One region of the Streptomyces sp. NPDC002573 genome, then DNA from elsewhere that is predicted to be linked to it. Evidence: riboswitches for the same ligand, from Rfam matches in the RefSeq annotation. Region 1 holds a riboswitch; the other holds the start of a gene.
The links. A riboswitch is a leader RNA that binds a small molecule or an ion and turns the genes downstream of it on or off. The one in region 1 is predicted to bind magnesium.
Positions count from the first base shown of each region.

Region 1 (7,434 bases):
GGTGGTGCCACAGGGCCGCGATCAGGATGAACGCCGCAGTCGCGGCACCCATCAGCGCGCCGCCGACCATCGGCTTGTCGCGGGTGGGGGCGGTGTTGACCGCGACGGTCTCCAGTACGACGAGCGTGAGCACGCCGAGGATCGCCGCGCCCTCCCCGGTGCGGGGGTGGGGTACCGTCCGCATGCCGCACCTCCCTGTTTTCCTCTTCATCGTGTCTTGTCGAGTGGACTGCTGTCCTGGGGCCGTCAGGCTCTTTCCGCGGGGGTCAGGCCAGCGCCCGCCGCCCTTCCCGGGGTGTCCGTTCGTCGTCGTCCTCGTCGTTCACGTGCCAGTGCAGGTCGTGCACCCCGGGCTCCAGTGAGAGACGGGAGATGACCTGCTCCAGCGCGGCGGCGACGTCGCCGCTGACCGTGACGCTGGCCCGCACGCTGGTGGTGTCCTCGCCCTCGCGGCGGGCCCGCAGCCCGGTCGCGGTCAGGCCGGAGGTGGTCAGGGCTTGGGCGAGCAGCGCCCGGATGTGGGTCTCGGACGGCCGCTCGCAGCGCAGGTGCACGCTGGCCCGTACCTGGGCGTCGGGGTCGCTGCCGGCGGCCGGTGCCCGGTCCAGCAGGCGTCCGGCCGGGCGCAGCAGCAGGTGGATGCCGAGTACCGTCAGCGTGCCGAGCGTGGCCAGGGCGAGTCGTCCGGAGGCGGCCAGCACGCCGACCGCTGCCGAGCACCACAGGGTGGCGGCGGTGTTCAGTCCGCGTACACCGGCGCCGTCGCGCAGGATCACCCCGCCGCCCAGGAACCCGATCCCGGACACGACGTAGGAGGCCACCCTGGTCGGGCTGCCCGCGTCGCCCACGGCCACGCTGTAGAGCACGAACAGTGTGGCTCCGGTGGCGACGAGCGCGTTGGTGCGCAGGCCCGCCATCCGCGCCCGCCACTGCCGCTCTACGCCGATCAGCGCGCCGCAGGCCGCGCCGGTGGCGAGCCGGATCAGGAAGTCCATCGTGGTCAGGGCGTGCATGGCCCGGCCTCCTTCAGAGTGAGGCGGTGGAGTGATTTACTGGCTGACCGCGACCTTAATGATCTTGATGACCGCGAGGATCATCGAGACCAGCAGGTAGGTGCGCAGCGCGCCCATGCCGATCTTCTTGCCGCTGGACATCACGGCCGGGGCGAGGGTTGCCAGCGGGGGCATGCGCCAGGTGTCCCGGCCGGTGCGGTCGATCGGGTCCTCCTTGGTGGCCGTACGGCGACGGGTGAAGGCGTACCCGGCGGCGAGCACCCCGGCGACGGCGCAGGCGGCCATGATGTCGATGATCGCGTTCGCGCTGATGTTCGGGAACAGGACCGAGGCGGTCAGGATCACCGACAGCGTGACCAGCACGCCGACCACGGCGGCGGTGAAGGCGTTGGTCTTCGGCCCGTTCACCCACGGTCCGAGCACCTGCTTGTCGTTGCACAGCAGCAGGAGGAACACGCTCGCGGAGGGCAGCAGGACCCCGGCGAGGGTCTGCACGCCCTCGGTCAGCAGGCCCAGCGGCGAGCCCGGGATCAGCACGATCGTGGCCGCGGCGCCGACGAGTCCGGCGTAGACGGCGTAGAAGCCCTTCGCGCCGCCGATCCCACGGTGCAGGGAGTGCTTCATGCCCAGCACGTCACCGATCGCGTACGCGGTGGACAGCGACACCGCGAACGCGCCGATGATCGAGGCGTCCAGCAGCGCAATCGCGAACAGCACCCCGGCCAGCTTCCCGGCCTTGGCCTCCAGCCCGTGCGCGATTCCGGCGGTGTCGGTGAACTGGCCGAAGCCGTGCGTGCCGGCGAACGCGGCGGCGGTGAAGCCCATCATCGCCGCCGCCCCGATCACCACGATGACGATGCCGATCCACAGGTCGACCTTCTCGTAGCGCATGAACCGCGGCGTGATCCGCTTGTCGATCACGTACGACTGCTGGAAGAACAGCTGCCAGGGCGCCACCGTCGTGCCGACGATGCCGATGATCAGCAGCATCACCGTGGACAGCTGCCCGGAGCCGCCGGGCAGGTTCGGGGTGACGAAGGCGGCGGCCATCTGCGAGGTGTGCGGGTGGACCATGAAGTAGATCGGCACCAGCAGCAGCGAGGCCGCGCACAGCGTCATCGCCACCCGCTCGAAACGGCGGAAGGAACCGGTGAACGCCGACGCCACGATGATCACGGCCGCCAGAACCACCGCCGCCGCCTTCGGCAGCCCCAGGTAACCGGCGGACAGCGTGATCCCGATGAACTCCGTCACCAGGGTCAGCGCGTTCAGCAGGAACAGGTCGATGACGCTGAACGCGCCCCAGAACTTGCCGAACCGCTCCAGGATCAGGCGGGCGTGGCCGACACCGGTGACCGCGCCGAGGCGCAGCACCATCTCCTGGTTGACGTACAGCACGGGCACCAGCAGGAGCAGCGTCCACAGCAGGTGGGTGCCGTAGTTCTGGCCGGCCTGGCCGTAGGTGGCGAACGCGCCGGCGTCGTTGTCGCCGACCATCACGATCAGGCCCGGGCCGACGATCGCCAGCAGCGTCTTCAGCTTCGCCGACAGACCGCGGCGCTCACCGTGGTCATCCAGGCGGATGGTGCCCAGCGCGCCGTGGATGTCGCCGAGGTGCGCGTCGTCGAGTACAGCCGCGCGGGGCGCGGCGACCGTGGTCAGGGTGGTCTCGTTCATGGTGGTGCCTCCCTAGCCCCCCGGTACGGGGGAGGTCGGGGGCACGCAGCAGCCATCACCCCTGCGCGCCGAATGCGCGCAGGACAACATCACCAGCGGGCACAGACGTGCCCGTGGACATGGCGCGGCCGGGGTGCCGCGCAGGGGAGGTGGTTACCGCGTGCCGGAAGAATGCGAGGACAAGCGGGTGCGGGGCCTACTTCGGCCCGGACTACTGCATTCCATGTCTCTCGCCTCCTTCCGGCCGGAGACGCCCATCAATGGCGTCCTCATCGACTCGGCAAGGAGCGGCCAGCCCCTGACGGGCGGCTCACCCCAACTCGTCAGAGCTTTGGCACTCCACGGCGTAATCCCATTGACTGGGAAGCCACTTGGCCTCACCCCTTAGGCCGGGGAGAGGTGTCCTGAACCTGGGCGTCTCTCGACGTCGTGGGGTCAGTGGCCTGTGTCCGTGAAGACGCCTCACCGAACGAGGTGCCTCTTCAAACCTCGACCAGCGTACGCTCGCACCGGGGGTGCCGCTCGCCCGATTGACCCATCCTTGACGCCCCGCTGACCCCATTCTCACGAAGCGCCGATACGGCAGCGGGTTCTTCGAATGCGTCCTTTCGTTGTCTGCCGGCAACCGATGAGGCCCCGGTCTTGATCAGCGGAGATCTGGCCGCAGACTGGAACAGCGGGCCGCCCGGCTCTTCACTGGGACCCGGCGTGCGCGACCTGCACTGGCACCTGGACGACACGTCCTTCAACGCGGAAAGGAAGCGTGCAGCGGCATGAGTGACCTCGACATCCGGTACGCCCGCCGCGCTGTCCGCCGTGCCGCCCGGCAGCTGGCCGAAGACGCTCCGAAACTGAGAGCGGGCTCCGCGGGTGCCTTTCGTGCCGGGGTCGCCGTCCGCGCCGCCGACCTGCGCAGAGCTGTGCTTGCCGCCTGGGTCACCGGCATACCCGCGGACGTTGTCGCCGCGGACGGGCGCCTGCCCGTGGCCGTCGTACAGGGGTGGGTGGCGGCGAGGTTTTCACCAGAAGGCCCAGGCGGCGGGTGACCAGGGTGGGCAACGCCGGTGACGGTCCTGCCTTCGGTATCGGAAGAGTCCAAGACGCTCGACACGGTCCGGTTGCCCTCCGGCAGGTCATGGATTAGGGAGGCGAGTGGATGCGGGCGTAGTCTTTGTGTGGTTTAAAACAGACACCTCGTTCGGTGAGGCGTCTTCACGGACACAGGCCACTGATCCCACCCGTCGAGAGACGCTCCGGATCAGGACAGGTCTCCCCGGCACAAGGGGTGACCCCAAGTGGCTTCCCCTCGCAGGGGATCACGCCGTGGAGTGCTAAAGCTCTGACGAGTTGGGGTGTGTCGGGCCCGAACGTGCCCGGCTGCCCCTTGCCGCAAGACCGCGACACTCGTGCGCGGCCGTGACCGGGAGGAGGCGACATGGACAGTAGTCCGGGCCATAGTCGGCCCCTCTTCGTGTTGTCCGCGCCGTCCTTCCGCGGCCCGCGGCAGCTCGTTCTTCCCTGATCCATCCGGCCCGCAGCCGGTAATCCGCCCTGCTCACCGGCTTGGCAGGCCGCGTGTCGGCGTATGCCCCGGCGTGCCTGCCGCCGGCCGGACGGGGAGGAAGAGCACTGCCTACGGCCGCCCGCCGCCCCGTCATGGCGGGGCAAGGGGGTGTTCACCTTGGCTGCCCACACTCTACTCATGTCCACCAAGGCCCGGTTCCGCGACCGCCGGGTCCACCTCGAACGCCGGGCCACCGCCTCCAAGGCCGTGCGCACCTCCCTCGTCTCGCTGGCCGGGCTGATCGGCGCCCCGGTGACCAACCAGGCGGGTGAGGAGGTCGGCCGCGTCGTCGACGTGGTCGCCCGCCTGTACGGCGCGGAGCCGTATCCGCCGGTCACCGGGCTGATCCTGCGCATCGGACGCCGGCAGACTTTCCTGGCCGCGGACGCCATCGGCAACGTGGATGCTGGGCACGTACGGCTGCGCACCGCCCGCGTGGACCTGCGTGACTTCTCCCGCCGCCCCGGCGAGGTGCTGCTGGCCAAGGACATCCTCGACCACCAGCTCGTCGACGTCGACGGCATCCAGGTCACCCGGGCTGCCGACCTGTACCTGACGCCGAGGGTCGACCAGATCGTGCTGGTCGGGGTGGACGTCTCGCTGCCCACGCTGCTGCGCCGACTCGGCCCGCGCCGCTGGCAGGCCCGGCCCACCCCGGAGCGGGTGCTGGACTGGCAGGCCGTGGCCCCGTTCGCCGAGCAGGCCACCGAGGGCCCGCCGGAGGTGCGGCTGCGCGCCTCCCGAGCCGCGCTGCAGCGGCTGCGCCCGGCCGATCTCGCGGACATCCTCGAAGACCTCGGCCGCGAGGAACGACAGCAGCTGCTGGGCTGGCTGGAGACAGAGCAGGCCGCCGACGCGCTGGAGGAGATGGAACCGGGCGAGCTGGAAAACCTGCTGCGCGAGGCCAAACCGGAACACGCCGCCCAATTGGTGGACGAGATGGAACCGGACGAGGCCACCGACGCCCTGCGCGACCTCACCCGCGAGGAACGCGAGGCCCTGCTGTCCCGCATGCCGGCCGGCGAGGCCGCAGAGCTGCGGCGGCTGCTGACCCACCGCGAGGACACCGCGGGCGGCGCCATGACCACCCTGCTGATCATCTCCCGCCCGAACGAGACCGTCGCCAAGGCGCGGGCGCAGTTGGCCGAACAGGCCGAGCACCGCACCGAGATCGATGCCATCGCCGTGGTGGACGACAGCGGTCGGCTGCTGTGCGACGTCGCACTGTTCGACCTGGCCGTCGCCGAAGACACCAGCCCGATGGCCGACCTCGTGACCTGGCGGTCCCAGTTCGGCCCTCCGGTCACCGTACGCCCCGACACGCCGCTGACTGAGGCCGCCGACCAGCTGGTCGCCTCCCGTGCCTCCTCACTTCTGGTGGTCGACGACACCGACCGGCCCCTCGGCCGAATCCTGGCCGACGACCTGCTCGACTACCTGCTGCCCGAGCGCGGGCGCCTGCACTTCCGGAGGTTCCTGCGGTGACCCGCGACCTGGACACCACAACGGCCGCGCCCCCCGCCGCTCCCGCGAGGCGGCGGCGGGGCCTGGGCCGTCTCGCCATGGTCGCTGCGATCGCCGGGCCGGGCCTGGTCGCCGCGAATGCCGGCAACGACGCCGCCGGCATCGCCACGTATGCCTCGGCCGGTTCCCAGTTCACCTACGGCACCCTGTTCTTCATGGTGCTGGTCACCATCGCCCTGGTCATGGTCCAGGAAATGGCTGTGCGGCTCGGTGCGCACACCGGCAAGGGCCTCGGCGCCCTGATCCGCGAGCAGTTCAGCCTGCGCCTGACCGGACTGGCGGTGTTCTGCCTGCTGCTGGCCAACACCGGCCTCGTCGTCAGCGAGTTCGCCGGCATCGGCGCCGCCTTCCAACTCCTCGGCGTGCCCAAGTGGGCGGTCATCCCGCCGGCCGCGATCCTGCTGTGGTCGCTGGTGCTGTTCGGCTCCTACAGGTGGGCCGAACGCATCTTCCTGATCATGTCGCTGGCGTTCTTCGCCTACCCCATAGCAATGATCCTGGGCCACCCGCACTGGGGCGAGGTCGGTAAGCACCTGCTGATTCCGCACATGGAGCCGGGCAAGGACTTCATCTTGCTCGCCGTCGCCCTGATCGGCACGACCGTCAGCCCGTACATGCAGTTCTACGCCGCGGCGGGTGTCGTGGACCGGGGCGCCAAGCCCGAGGACTACCGGCTCATCAAGTTGGACGCCGTGCTCGGTGCGGTGTTCGCCTGCATCATCAGCCTGACGATCATCATCGCCACCGCCGCGGCGATCGGCGGCACCGGCCCGCTGGACTCCGCCGCCCAGGCCGCCGAGGCACTCAAACCGGTCGCCGGGCAGAACGCCGAACTCCTCTTCGCGGTGGGCCTGATCGGCGCCTCCGCCCTGGCCGGCGCCGTAGTACCGCTATCGGCCAGCTACGCCGTCGGCGAGGCCGCCGGCGTGGAACGCTCCGTCTCCCGCAGCTTCCGCGACGCCCCGCTCTTCCTAGGCCTGTTCACCGCCCAGATCGTACTCGGCGCCTCAGTGGCGATGACCCCGGTGAACGTCATCCAGCTGCTGATCGGCACCCAGGTACTGCAGGGCCTGATCAGCCCCATCGTGCTCGTCTACCTGCTGGTGCTCACCAACCGACGCTCGCTGCTCGGTGCGGCGGCCAACGGCCCCCGCTACCGGATCGCCGCCACCATCGTCGTCGTCGGCGTCGCCGGGATGTCCACCATCCTGCTCGTCCAGACGGTCCTGGGCTGGTTCGGCCTGGCCTGACTCGCCGGTAGCGGCCCACCCGTACCAGGCCCGACCTGTCTGCCGATACTCCTACACCGGGATGGCAGTACTTTGCCCGCGCAGGGGGCCTTAGGCACCCTGCGCGGGCCAGCAGCACTGGCTGCGCCGCTGCCCAGGTGGGTGACCCGACGCAGATCGATCTCCAGAACCCGTGGACGGGAACCCAGCGCGCTGCGCAGCACGTCGCCGATGCGCCCGGCGTTCTTCGCCGCGATCTCCCCGGAGAGCTGCACGATGACGCGGTCCCCCTCCTTGACGGTCGTCACCCTGCGCCGCGGGAGCAGGCGCAGCACGTAGCGGTGGATGTCCGGAAGTCCGCGGCGCCGTTGCGGCTCACGGCTGGGCGAGGGTTTGTCGGCGGTGTCAGGCGTCGGAGTCGGGTTCG
Region 1 covers NZ_JBIARC010000075.1:13,564-20,997, reverse strand. Annotated here, with positions in the region: gene ACFYX0_RS39345 (hypothetical protein) at 1-184, opposite strand, end outside; gene ACFYX0_RS39340 (MgtC/SapB family protein) at 267-1,013, opposite strand; gene ACFYX0_RS39335 (Nramp family divalent metal transporter) at 1,050-2,690, opposite strand; M-box (ykoK) riboswitch at 2,998-3,171, opposite strand; gene ACFYX0_RS39330 (hypothetical protein) at 3,464-3,736, shown strand; M-box (ykoK) riboswitch at 3,877-4,049, shown strand; gene ACFYX0_RS39325 (magnesium transporter MgtE N-terminal domain-containing protein) at 4,393-5,739, shown strand; gene ACFYX0_RS39320 (NRAMP family divalent metal transporter) at 5,736-7,028, shown strand; gene ACFYX0_RS39315 (LCP family protein) at 7,413-7,434, opposite strand, start outside.

Region 2 (7,434 bases), on a different contig from region 1:
CCCAGCACGATCTGGGCCGTGAACAGGCCCAGGAACAGTGGGGCGTCGCGGAAGCTGCGGGAGACCGAGCGCTCCACGCCGGCGGCTTCTCCTATGGCGTAACTGGCGGAGAGCGGCACGACGGCCCCGGCCAGGGCGGAGGCGCCGATCAGACCGACGGCGAAGAGGAGTTCGGCGTTCTTCCCCGCAACAGGCTTCAGAGCTTCGGCGGCCTGGGCGGCGGAGTCGAGCGGGCCCGTCCCGCCGATGGCGGACGCCGTGGAGATGATGATGGTCAGGCTGATGACACAGGCAAAGACGGCGCCGAGCACGGCGTCGGCCCGGATGAGCGGGTAGTCGGCGGGCCTGGCGCCTCGGTCGACGACGCCTGCGGCCGCGTAGAACTGCATGTACGGGCTGACCGTCGTACCGATCAACGCCACCGCGAGGAGGATGAAGTCCTTGCTGGGCTCGATGTGGGGGATCACGAGATGGTGGCCTACGGCGCCCCAGTCAGGATGGCCGAGGATCATCGCGATCGGATAGGCGAAGAACGCCAGGGACATGATCAGGAAGATGCGCTCGGCCCAGTGGTAGGAGCCGAACAGCACCAGCGCCCACAGCAGGATCGCCGCCGGCGGGATGACCGCCCATTTGGGGACGCCCAGCAGCTCGAAGGCGGCGCCGATACCGGCGAACTCCGAGACGACCAGGCCCGTGTTGGCCAGCAGCAGGCAGAACACGGCCAGTGCGGTCAGGCGGAGACTGAACTGCTCGCGGATCAGGGCGCCAAGTCCCTTGCCGGTGTGGGCGCCGAGTCGGACGGCCATCTCCTGCACCATCACCAGGGCGATGGTGACCAGCACCATGAAGAACAGGGTGCCGTAGGTGAACTGGGATCCTGCCGAGGCGTAGGTGGCGATGCCGGCTGCGTCGTTGCCCGCGTTCGCGGCGACCAGGCCAGGGCCCGCGATCGCCGCAACCATGGTGATGCGCCGCCAGCCGGTGCGACGGGCAGGCGCCGCCTCCTGGGTCGGGGTGACGGTGTCCAGGTCGCCGGTCACTGCAGGAACCTCCGGAAGTGCAGGCGCCCGCGTTCGGGCAGCATCGCATCGAGCAAGTCGTCGGCCAGGATTCGGCCGAGCGGGCGGTCGGCGTCGTCGACCACCAACAGGGAAGAGGCTCGGGCGGCGACCAACTGGTCGGCGGCCTCGGCCAGCGGGGTGTCCGGGCGGACGGTGACAGGAGTGCCGAACTGGGCCAGCCAGGCGGTGAGATCAGCCACCAGGGACGTATCCTCGGCCACCGCCAGGTCGAACAGGGTGATGTCGCACAGCAGTCGGTCACGCTCGTCGACGACAGCGACGGCATCGATCTCGGTGCGGTGCTCGGCCTGCTCGGCCAAACGGCCCCGCACCTCGGCGACGGTATCGTCCGCGCGGGCGGTGACCAGGAGGGTGGTCATGGCACCACCCGCCGTGCCCTCCCGGTGCCGCAGCAGACGGCGCAGCTCCGCCGCCTCGCCGGACGGCATGCGGGTCAGCAACGCCTCACGCTCCTCACCGGTGAGGTCGCGCAGGGCATCGGTGGCCTCGTCGGGCTCCATCTCGTCGACCAGCCGGGCAGCGTGGTCGGGTGCCGCCTCGCGCAGAAGATTCTCCAGCTCGGCCGGTTCCATCTCCTCCAGCGCGTCGGCCGCCTGCTCCGGCTCCAGCCATTCCAGCAACTGCTGCCGCTCGCTGCGACCGAGGTCTTCGAGGATGTCGGCCAGCTCGCCCGGGCGCAGCCGGTGCAGCGCGGTCCGAGAGGCCCGCAGCCGCACCTCGGCCGGTCCTTCGGTGGCCTGCTCGCCGAACGGGGCGACTGCCTGCCAGTCCAGCACCCGCTCCGGGGTCGGCCTCGCCTGCCAGCGACGCGGGCCGAGCCGGCGCAACAGGGTGGGCAGGGAGACGTCGACGCCGACCAGGAGCACCTTGTCGACCAGGGGCGCCAGGTACAGGTCGGCGGCCCGGGTGACCTGTACACCGTCCACGTCCACCAGCTGATGGTCGAGGACGTCCCTGGCGAGCAGCACTTCACCCGGGCGCCGGGAGAAGTCCCGCAGGTCGATCCGCGCGGTGCGCAACCGTACGTGTCCGGCGTGCACCTTGCCGATGGCGTCCGAAGCGAGGAACGTACGCCGCCGCCCGATCCGTAGGATCAGTCCGGTCACCGGCGGATACGACTCCTCGCCGTAGAGCCGGGCAACCACGTCGACCACGCGGCCGACCTCCTCCCCGGCCTGGTTGGTGACCGGGCCGCCGATCAGTCCGGCCAGCGAGACCAGGGACGTACGGACGGCTTTGGAGGCCGTGGCGCGGCGCTCCAGATCGACGCGGCGGTCACGCAGACGGGCCGAGGTGGACATGAGCAGAGTGTTGACGGACAAGGTGAACACCCCCTTGCCCCGGCATGGCGGGGCACCGGGCGGCCGCGGCAGCGCACGCTCCCCCTGCCACCGGACTCGGCGCCAGGACACACGGCGGCCCTCCTCGCCAGGGCAGGCCAGCGACGGTGCCAGGCGGGGTCGGGTCAGTGGAGGAGAACGGGCTGCCTCAGGCCGCGGAGGGACGGCGAGGACAACGCGGAAAGGGGCCGACTATGGCCCGGACTACTGTCCATGCTCGCCTCCTCCCGATCCCGGCGGCCGCGCGCGACACGACGGCCATACGGCAAGGGCAGCCGACCGGAGACCGGCGCACCCCAACTCGTCAGAGCTTTGGCACTCCACGGCGTGTCCCCCATACGCACGGGGAAGCCACTTGGGGTCACCCCTTGGGCCGGGGAGACCTGTCCTGATCCGGAGCGTCTCTCGACGGGTGGGATCAGTGGCCTGTGTCCGTGAAGACGCCTCACCGAACGAGGTGCCTCATCAAAACCGCGTTAACGATACGCCCTCGCTGCCCCGCCCTCCCAATCCATGACCGGCGCTTGACCTCGCACCTACGGGACCGTGACCGTCGCCGCCTCCGCCTCGCCGGCGGCAAGGGCCTGATCGCGGCACGTAGGGCCGCAGGGCCGACAGACACGGTCCGCCGGCGTCATGCATGGCGTCGGGCCGGCCTCGGGGCGCGGGTGGACCGGCGTGCCGCTACGACTGCCCACGGCAGAGGGACGAAGGTCACGGTGTGCACGGGGATGAGGGCGAAGCCGTGCTTCGGGGCCGTGAGGGCGAGCAATGGTCCGGCGGCTGATCCCGCCAGTGCCGGCTGGACAGAGTGTCGGGAAACCGTCCGGGCCGCGGGCACTGCGTGCAAGACATCCTCCAGACCGTCCACGCACACCGGATCAGCCGACCAGCACGTCTCGGCGCCCGGGGGCATCGGGCACCGCGACCGCGATGTCCCCGGCGGCCGGCTCTGTGTCGGTGCCGGAGACCATCAGCACCGCGTGGCCCTTGTTCCGCAGCGCGCATAACTGGTCGACGAGGCATTCACGCCTGCCGAGGAGTTCCTCGGCAGGGGACAACATGTCGCCGATGCGCCGGCCCTCGGAGAGAGGACCGTCACTCCGGTGGCATGGTCCGCGGCCAGTACCGGCGCGGTCAGCGGGTCGAGCCGCCGACCGTCCGCTCCATCCCGATTGTTCCCCAGCACCGTCGAGTCGATCACCACGGCGGAGACCGTGTCGAGCAGGCGCGACGCCGACGGATCGGGGGACGACGCCACTCTGCCCGGCCTTCGACGCGGGACGCGCCAGGGCCGGGCCGGACCGGTCAGCGGAGAGCGGCCAGGGCCGGCTCGATGGCCCGGTGGAACGTCGGGTAGGTGTAGATCATGTTCTGGAGCCGCTCGACCGGCACCTCCGCGTGGACGGCGACGTTCAGTCCGTACAGCAGCTCGCCTCCTGCCGGTCCCGCCGAGGTCGCGCCGACCAGGACGCCCCGGTCGGAGTCCTCGACCAGCTTGATGAACCCCTCGCCGCCCGGACCGTGGATCCAGCCGCGGGTCGAGGAGGAGCTGGGCACCACCGCGGTCCGCACCCGCAAGCCCCGCTGGCGGGCCTGTCGCTCCGTGAGTCCCACGGCCGCGATCTCGGGATCGGTGAAGGTGACGCGGGGCAGCGCACGGTAGTCGGCGTCGGGGCCGGGCCGGTCGAGGATGTCGCGGACGGCGATCTGCGCCTGGTACGTCGAAACATGGGTGAAGGCGCCGTGGCCGGTGATGTCACCGACCGCCCACAGCCCCTCCGCCGCCCGCATCCGGCCGTCCGTGGGCACGATCCTCGCCGCCGGATCGAGGCCCACTGTCTCGACGCCCAGATCAGCGAGTTCGGAATACCGCCCGGCGGCGACGAGCAGGCGCTCGGCGCGCAGGGGCTCCGCGCTTCCTTCGAGGAAAACGGTGAACTCGGTGCCGTCATGGCTGACTTGACGGGCGCGAAGTCCGGTGAGCACCGTCACGCCGTCCGCCCTCAGGGCCTGCGCGGCGAGCTCCCCGCTCTCTGGTTCCTCCTGGGACAGCAGCCGGTCCTGGCCCTCGACCACGGTGACGCGGCAGGTGAAGCGTGCGAAGACCTGAGCGACTTCCACACCGATGGCGCCCCCGCCCAGGACCAGCATCGACGTCGGCAGTTCCTTGGCCGCCATGGCGTCCCGGTTGGTCCAGTACGGTGTCGCCGCGAGGCCGGGTACGGGCGGGATCCGGGGCCTGCTGCCGGTGGCCAGCACGACACCCCGGCGCGCTTGAAGGACGCGTTCGCCGACCGTGACCTGCCGCGGCCCGGTGAGACGTCCCCTGCCACGGACGAGCCGGCCCCCCTTGGCCGCGAGCCGGTCGGCCGCCACCTGGTCGTTCCAGTCGTCGGTGGCTTCGTCACGGATACGGTCGGCGACCCGGCCCCAGTCAGGGGTGACGTCCGCGTGCCCGGCAAGGGCGGAGACACGGCGGGTCTCGGCGAGCGTGTTGCCGGCCCGGATCATCATCTTGCTGGGCACACATCCCCAGTACGGGCACTCGCCGCCGACGAGTTCCGCCTCGACACCGACCACCTCCAGGCCGGACTCCGCCAGCGTGCCCGCCGCGTACTCGCCGCCGGGCCCCAGGCCGATGACGACCACGTCCACCTGCTCGTTCATGCTCCACGTCTCTCTGCTCGTACGGCCGTCCGACCGGCCGTCGGACAGAGAGGCTAGGACAGTCGCGCGGCAGCTCGTGCCTGTGAGCGCACGGCTGTCGGCCTGAGAGTGAACGCACGGCGAGCCGACGGACGCTCGGTGCGCTGACGGGCAGCTGCACGTGCACTTCGGGGCAACTTGTCCCCCGGTTCAGCCCCTAGCGTCAGGCGTGCATTTTCAGCACAGCATCGCAGGAGGCCCGTCATGACCACCGTGTACACCGCGCCGTCCCACGCCTGAGCGCCCTCCGGCGAGGCCCTGAGACCCGGCCCACGCCCGATGCCCTGTCAAGTCTGCTGCTCCCCGGGAGAACCCATGGCTTCGCCCACCGTCGTCGAACTGTCCCGATGGCAGTTCGCGATCACCGCGATCTTCCACATGACCTTCCCCGCGCTCACCGTAGGGCTCTCCGTGCTCCTGGCCGTGGTGTACACGGTCTACGTACGCACGGGAAATCCTCTGTACCTGCAGATCTTCCGGTTCTGGAAGAAGATCTTCGCCGTCGGCTTCGGACTGGGCGTCGTCGCGGGCACGGTGATGACCTTCGAGTTCGGCCTCAACTGGGGCACGTACGCCCATGCGGTCGGCCCGGTCATCGGGGTCACCATCGGTATGGAGGTGATCACCGCCTTCTTCCTGGAGGCGGGCTTCATCGGCCTGATGCTCTACGGGGACGGGCGGATCCGACCGCGCACCATGGCCCTGGCCAGCTGGATGGTCGCCTTCGGAACCCTGCTGTCCACCACTTGGATCCTGTCGGCCAACAGCTGGATGCAGGACCCGGTCGGCTACCAGAAGGTCGACGGCCAGTTCCACGCCGGGGACTGGTTCAGCATCCTGTTCAACCCCGCCTTCGCGCACCGCTTCCCGCACATGCTGCTGGCCGTGCTGATCAGCGCCGCCTGGTTCGTCGGCGGCATCTCCGCCTGGTACCTGGTCAAGAACCGGGTCCACGCCCAGCCCATGGCCCGGCGCTGTCTGTCCATCGCCCTCGGGGTGCTCGGAGTGCTGATGCCGATTCAGCTGTATGTCGGAGACGGCACGGCGGTCTTCATGGGACAGCACCAGCTGCCCAAGCTGGAGGCCTTCGAGGGCAACTGGAAGAGCGACAACAACGGTTACAACCTGCTCGTCGTCCCCGACACGGGCAAGGGCGAGAACCGGCTGCACGTCGAGGTCCCCTACCTCGGCTCGGCCATCGCCCAGGACCTCAGCGGCAAGACGAAGACGCCCGGTCTGCTCCAGACCCCACCCGACGAACGCCCCAACATGTGGACCACCTTCTACGGCTTCCGCGCGATGTACTTCACCGCACTGCTCATGTTCGGCACGGCCTTCGCGGGCGTGGTCCTGCGCATGCGGCGGCGCCTGTTCGACTCGCCGCGCTTCCTCCGGTGGATGGTGTGGATGACCCCGGCCGGGATCATCGCCATCACGGGCGGCTGGATCGTGGCGGAGACGGGCCGCCAGCCCTGGGTGGTGTACGGCCAACTGCGCACCGCTGACGCCGTCTCCCACCTCACCACACCCGAAGTCGCCGCCAGCCTGGCCGGCTTCGTCCTGCTCTACGCCACCCTGCTGGTCATCTGGGCGCGCTACATCGTCCGTACGGTCAAGGCCGGACCCGAGGCCCTGCCCGGTGGACCCGCCTCGCCCGACGTATCGGAGGCCCTCGTTGCTTGAGTATGTTGGTTATGCCCTGGTTCTCTTCTCGCTCGGCATGTACGTCGTCCTCGACGGTTACGACCTCGGGGTGGGCATGCTCAGTCTGGCGGCCAAGCCCGAGCGCAGACGGGAGTACGGCGAGATCGTCGCCACCGCCTGGGACGCCAACGAGAGTTGGCTCATCCTGGTCGGTGTCGTGCTGTGGGCGGGCCTGCCCGGCGCCTACGCCGTGGTCCTGCCCAGCGTCTATCTGCCACTGATCGTCATGCTGGTCGCCATCATTCTGCGCGGACTGGGCCTTGAGATGCAGAGCGCGGCCGGCACCTACCGTCGGGGATGGGCGCTGCTGTTCGGCTGGGCGTCGCTCACCGCGACCGTGTGCCAAGGCCTTGTTCTCGGTGCCCTGCTCACCGGTCCGCAACAGCGGAACGGGACTTTCCAGGGCGGGGCCCTGGACTGGTTCGGCCTCTACGGCGTGCTGTGCGCCCTCGGTCTGGTCGTCGTCTATCTGCTGGCAGGAGCCGCCTGGCTGCAGGACAAGACCGAAGGGTGGTCCCGGCCGGAGGTCCGCCGTACCGGACGGTCCCTGCTGACGGCCACTGCGATCATGGGGCTCGTACTCGGCCTGTTGCTGC
Region 2 covers NZ_JBIARC010000031.1:67,172-74,605, reverse strand. Annotated here, with positions in the region: gene ACFYX0_RS26865 (NRAMP family divalent metal transporter) at 1-1,043, opposite strand, end outside; gene ACFYX0_RS26860 (magnesium transporter MgtE N-terminal domain-containing protein) at 1,040-2,407, opposite strand; M-box (ykoK) riboswitch at 2,714-2,889, opposite strand; gene ACFYX0_RS26855 (hypothetical protein) at 3,307-3,489, opposite strand; gene ACFYX0_RS26850 (dihydrolipoyl dehydrogenase family protein) at 3,734-5,095, opposite strand; gene ACFYX0_RS26845 (cytochrome ubiquinol oxidase subunit I) at 5,450-6,817, shown strand; gene ACFYX0_RS26840 (cytochrome d ubiquinol oxidase subunit II) at 6,810-7,434, shown strand, end outside.
Region 2: another riboswitch for magnesium. It lies ahead of ACFYX0_RS26860 (magnesium transporter MgtE N-terminal domain-containing protein); the one in region 1 lies ahead of ACFYX0_RS39325 (magnesium transporter MgtE N-terminal domain-containing protein).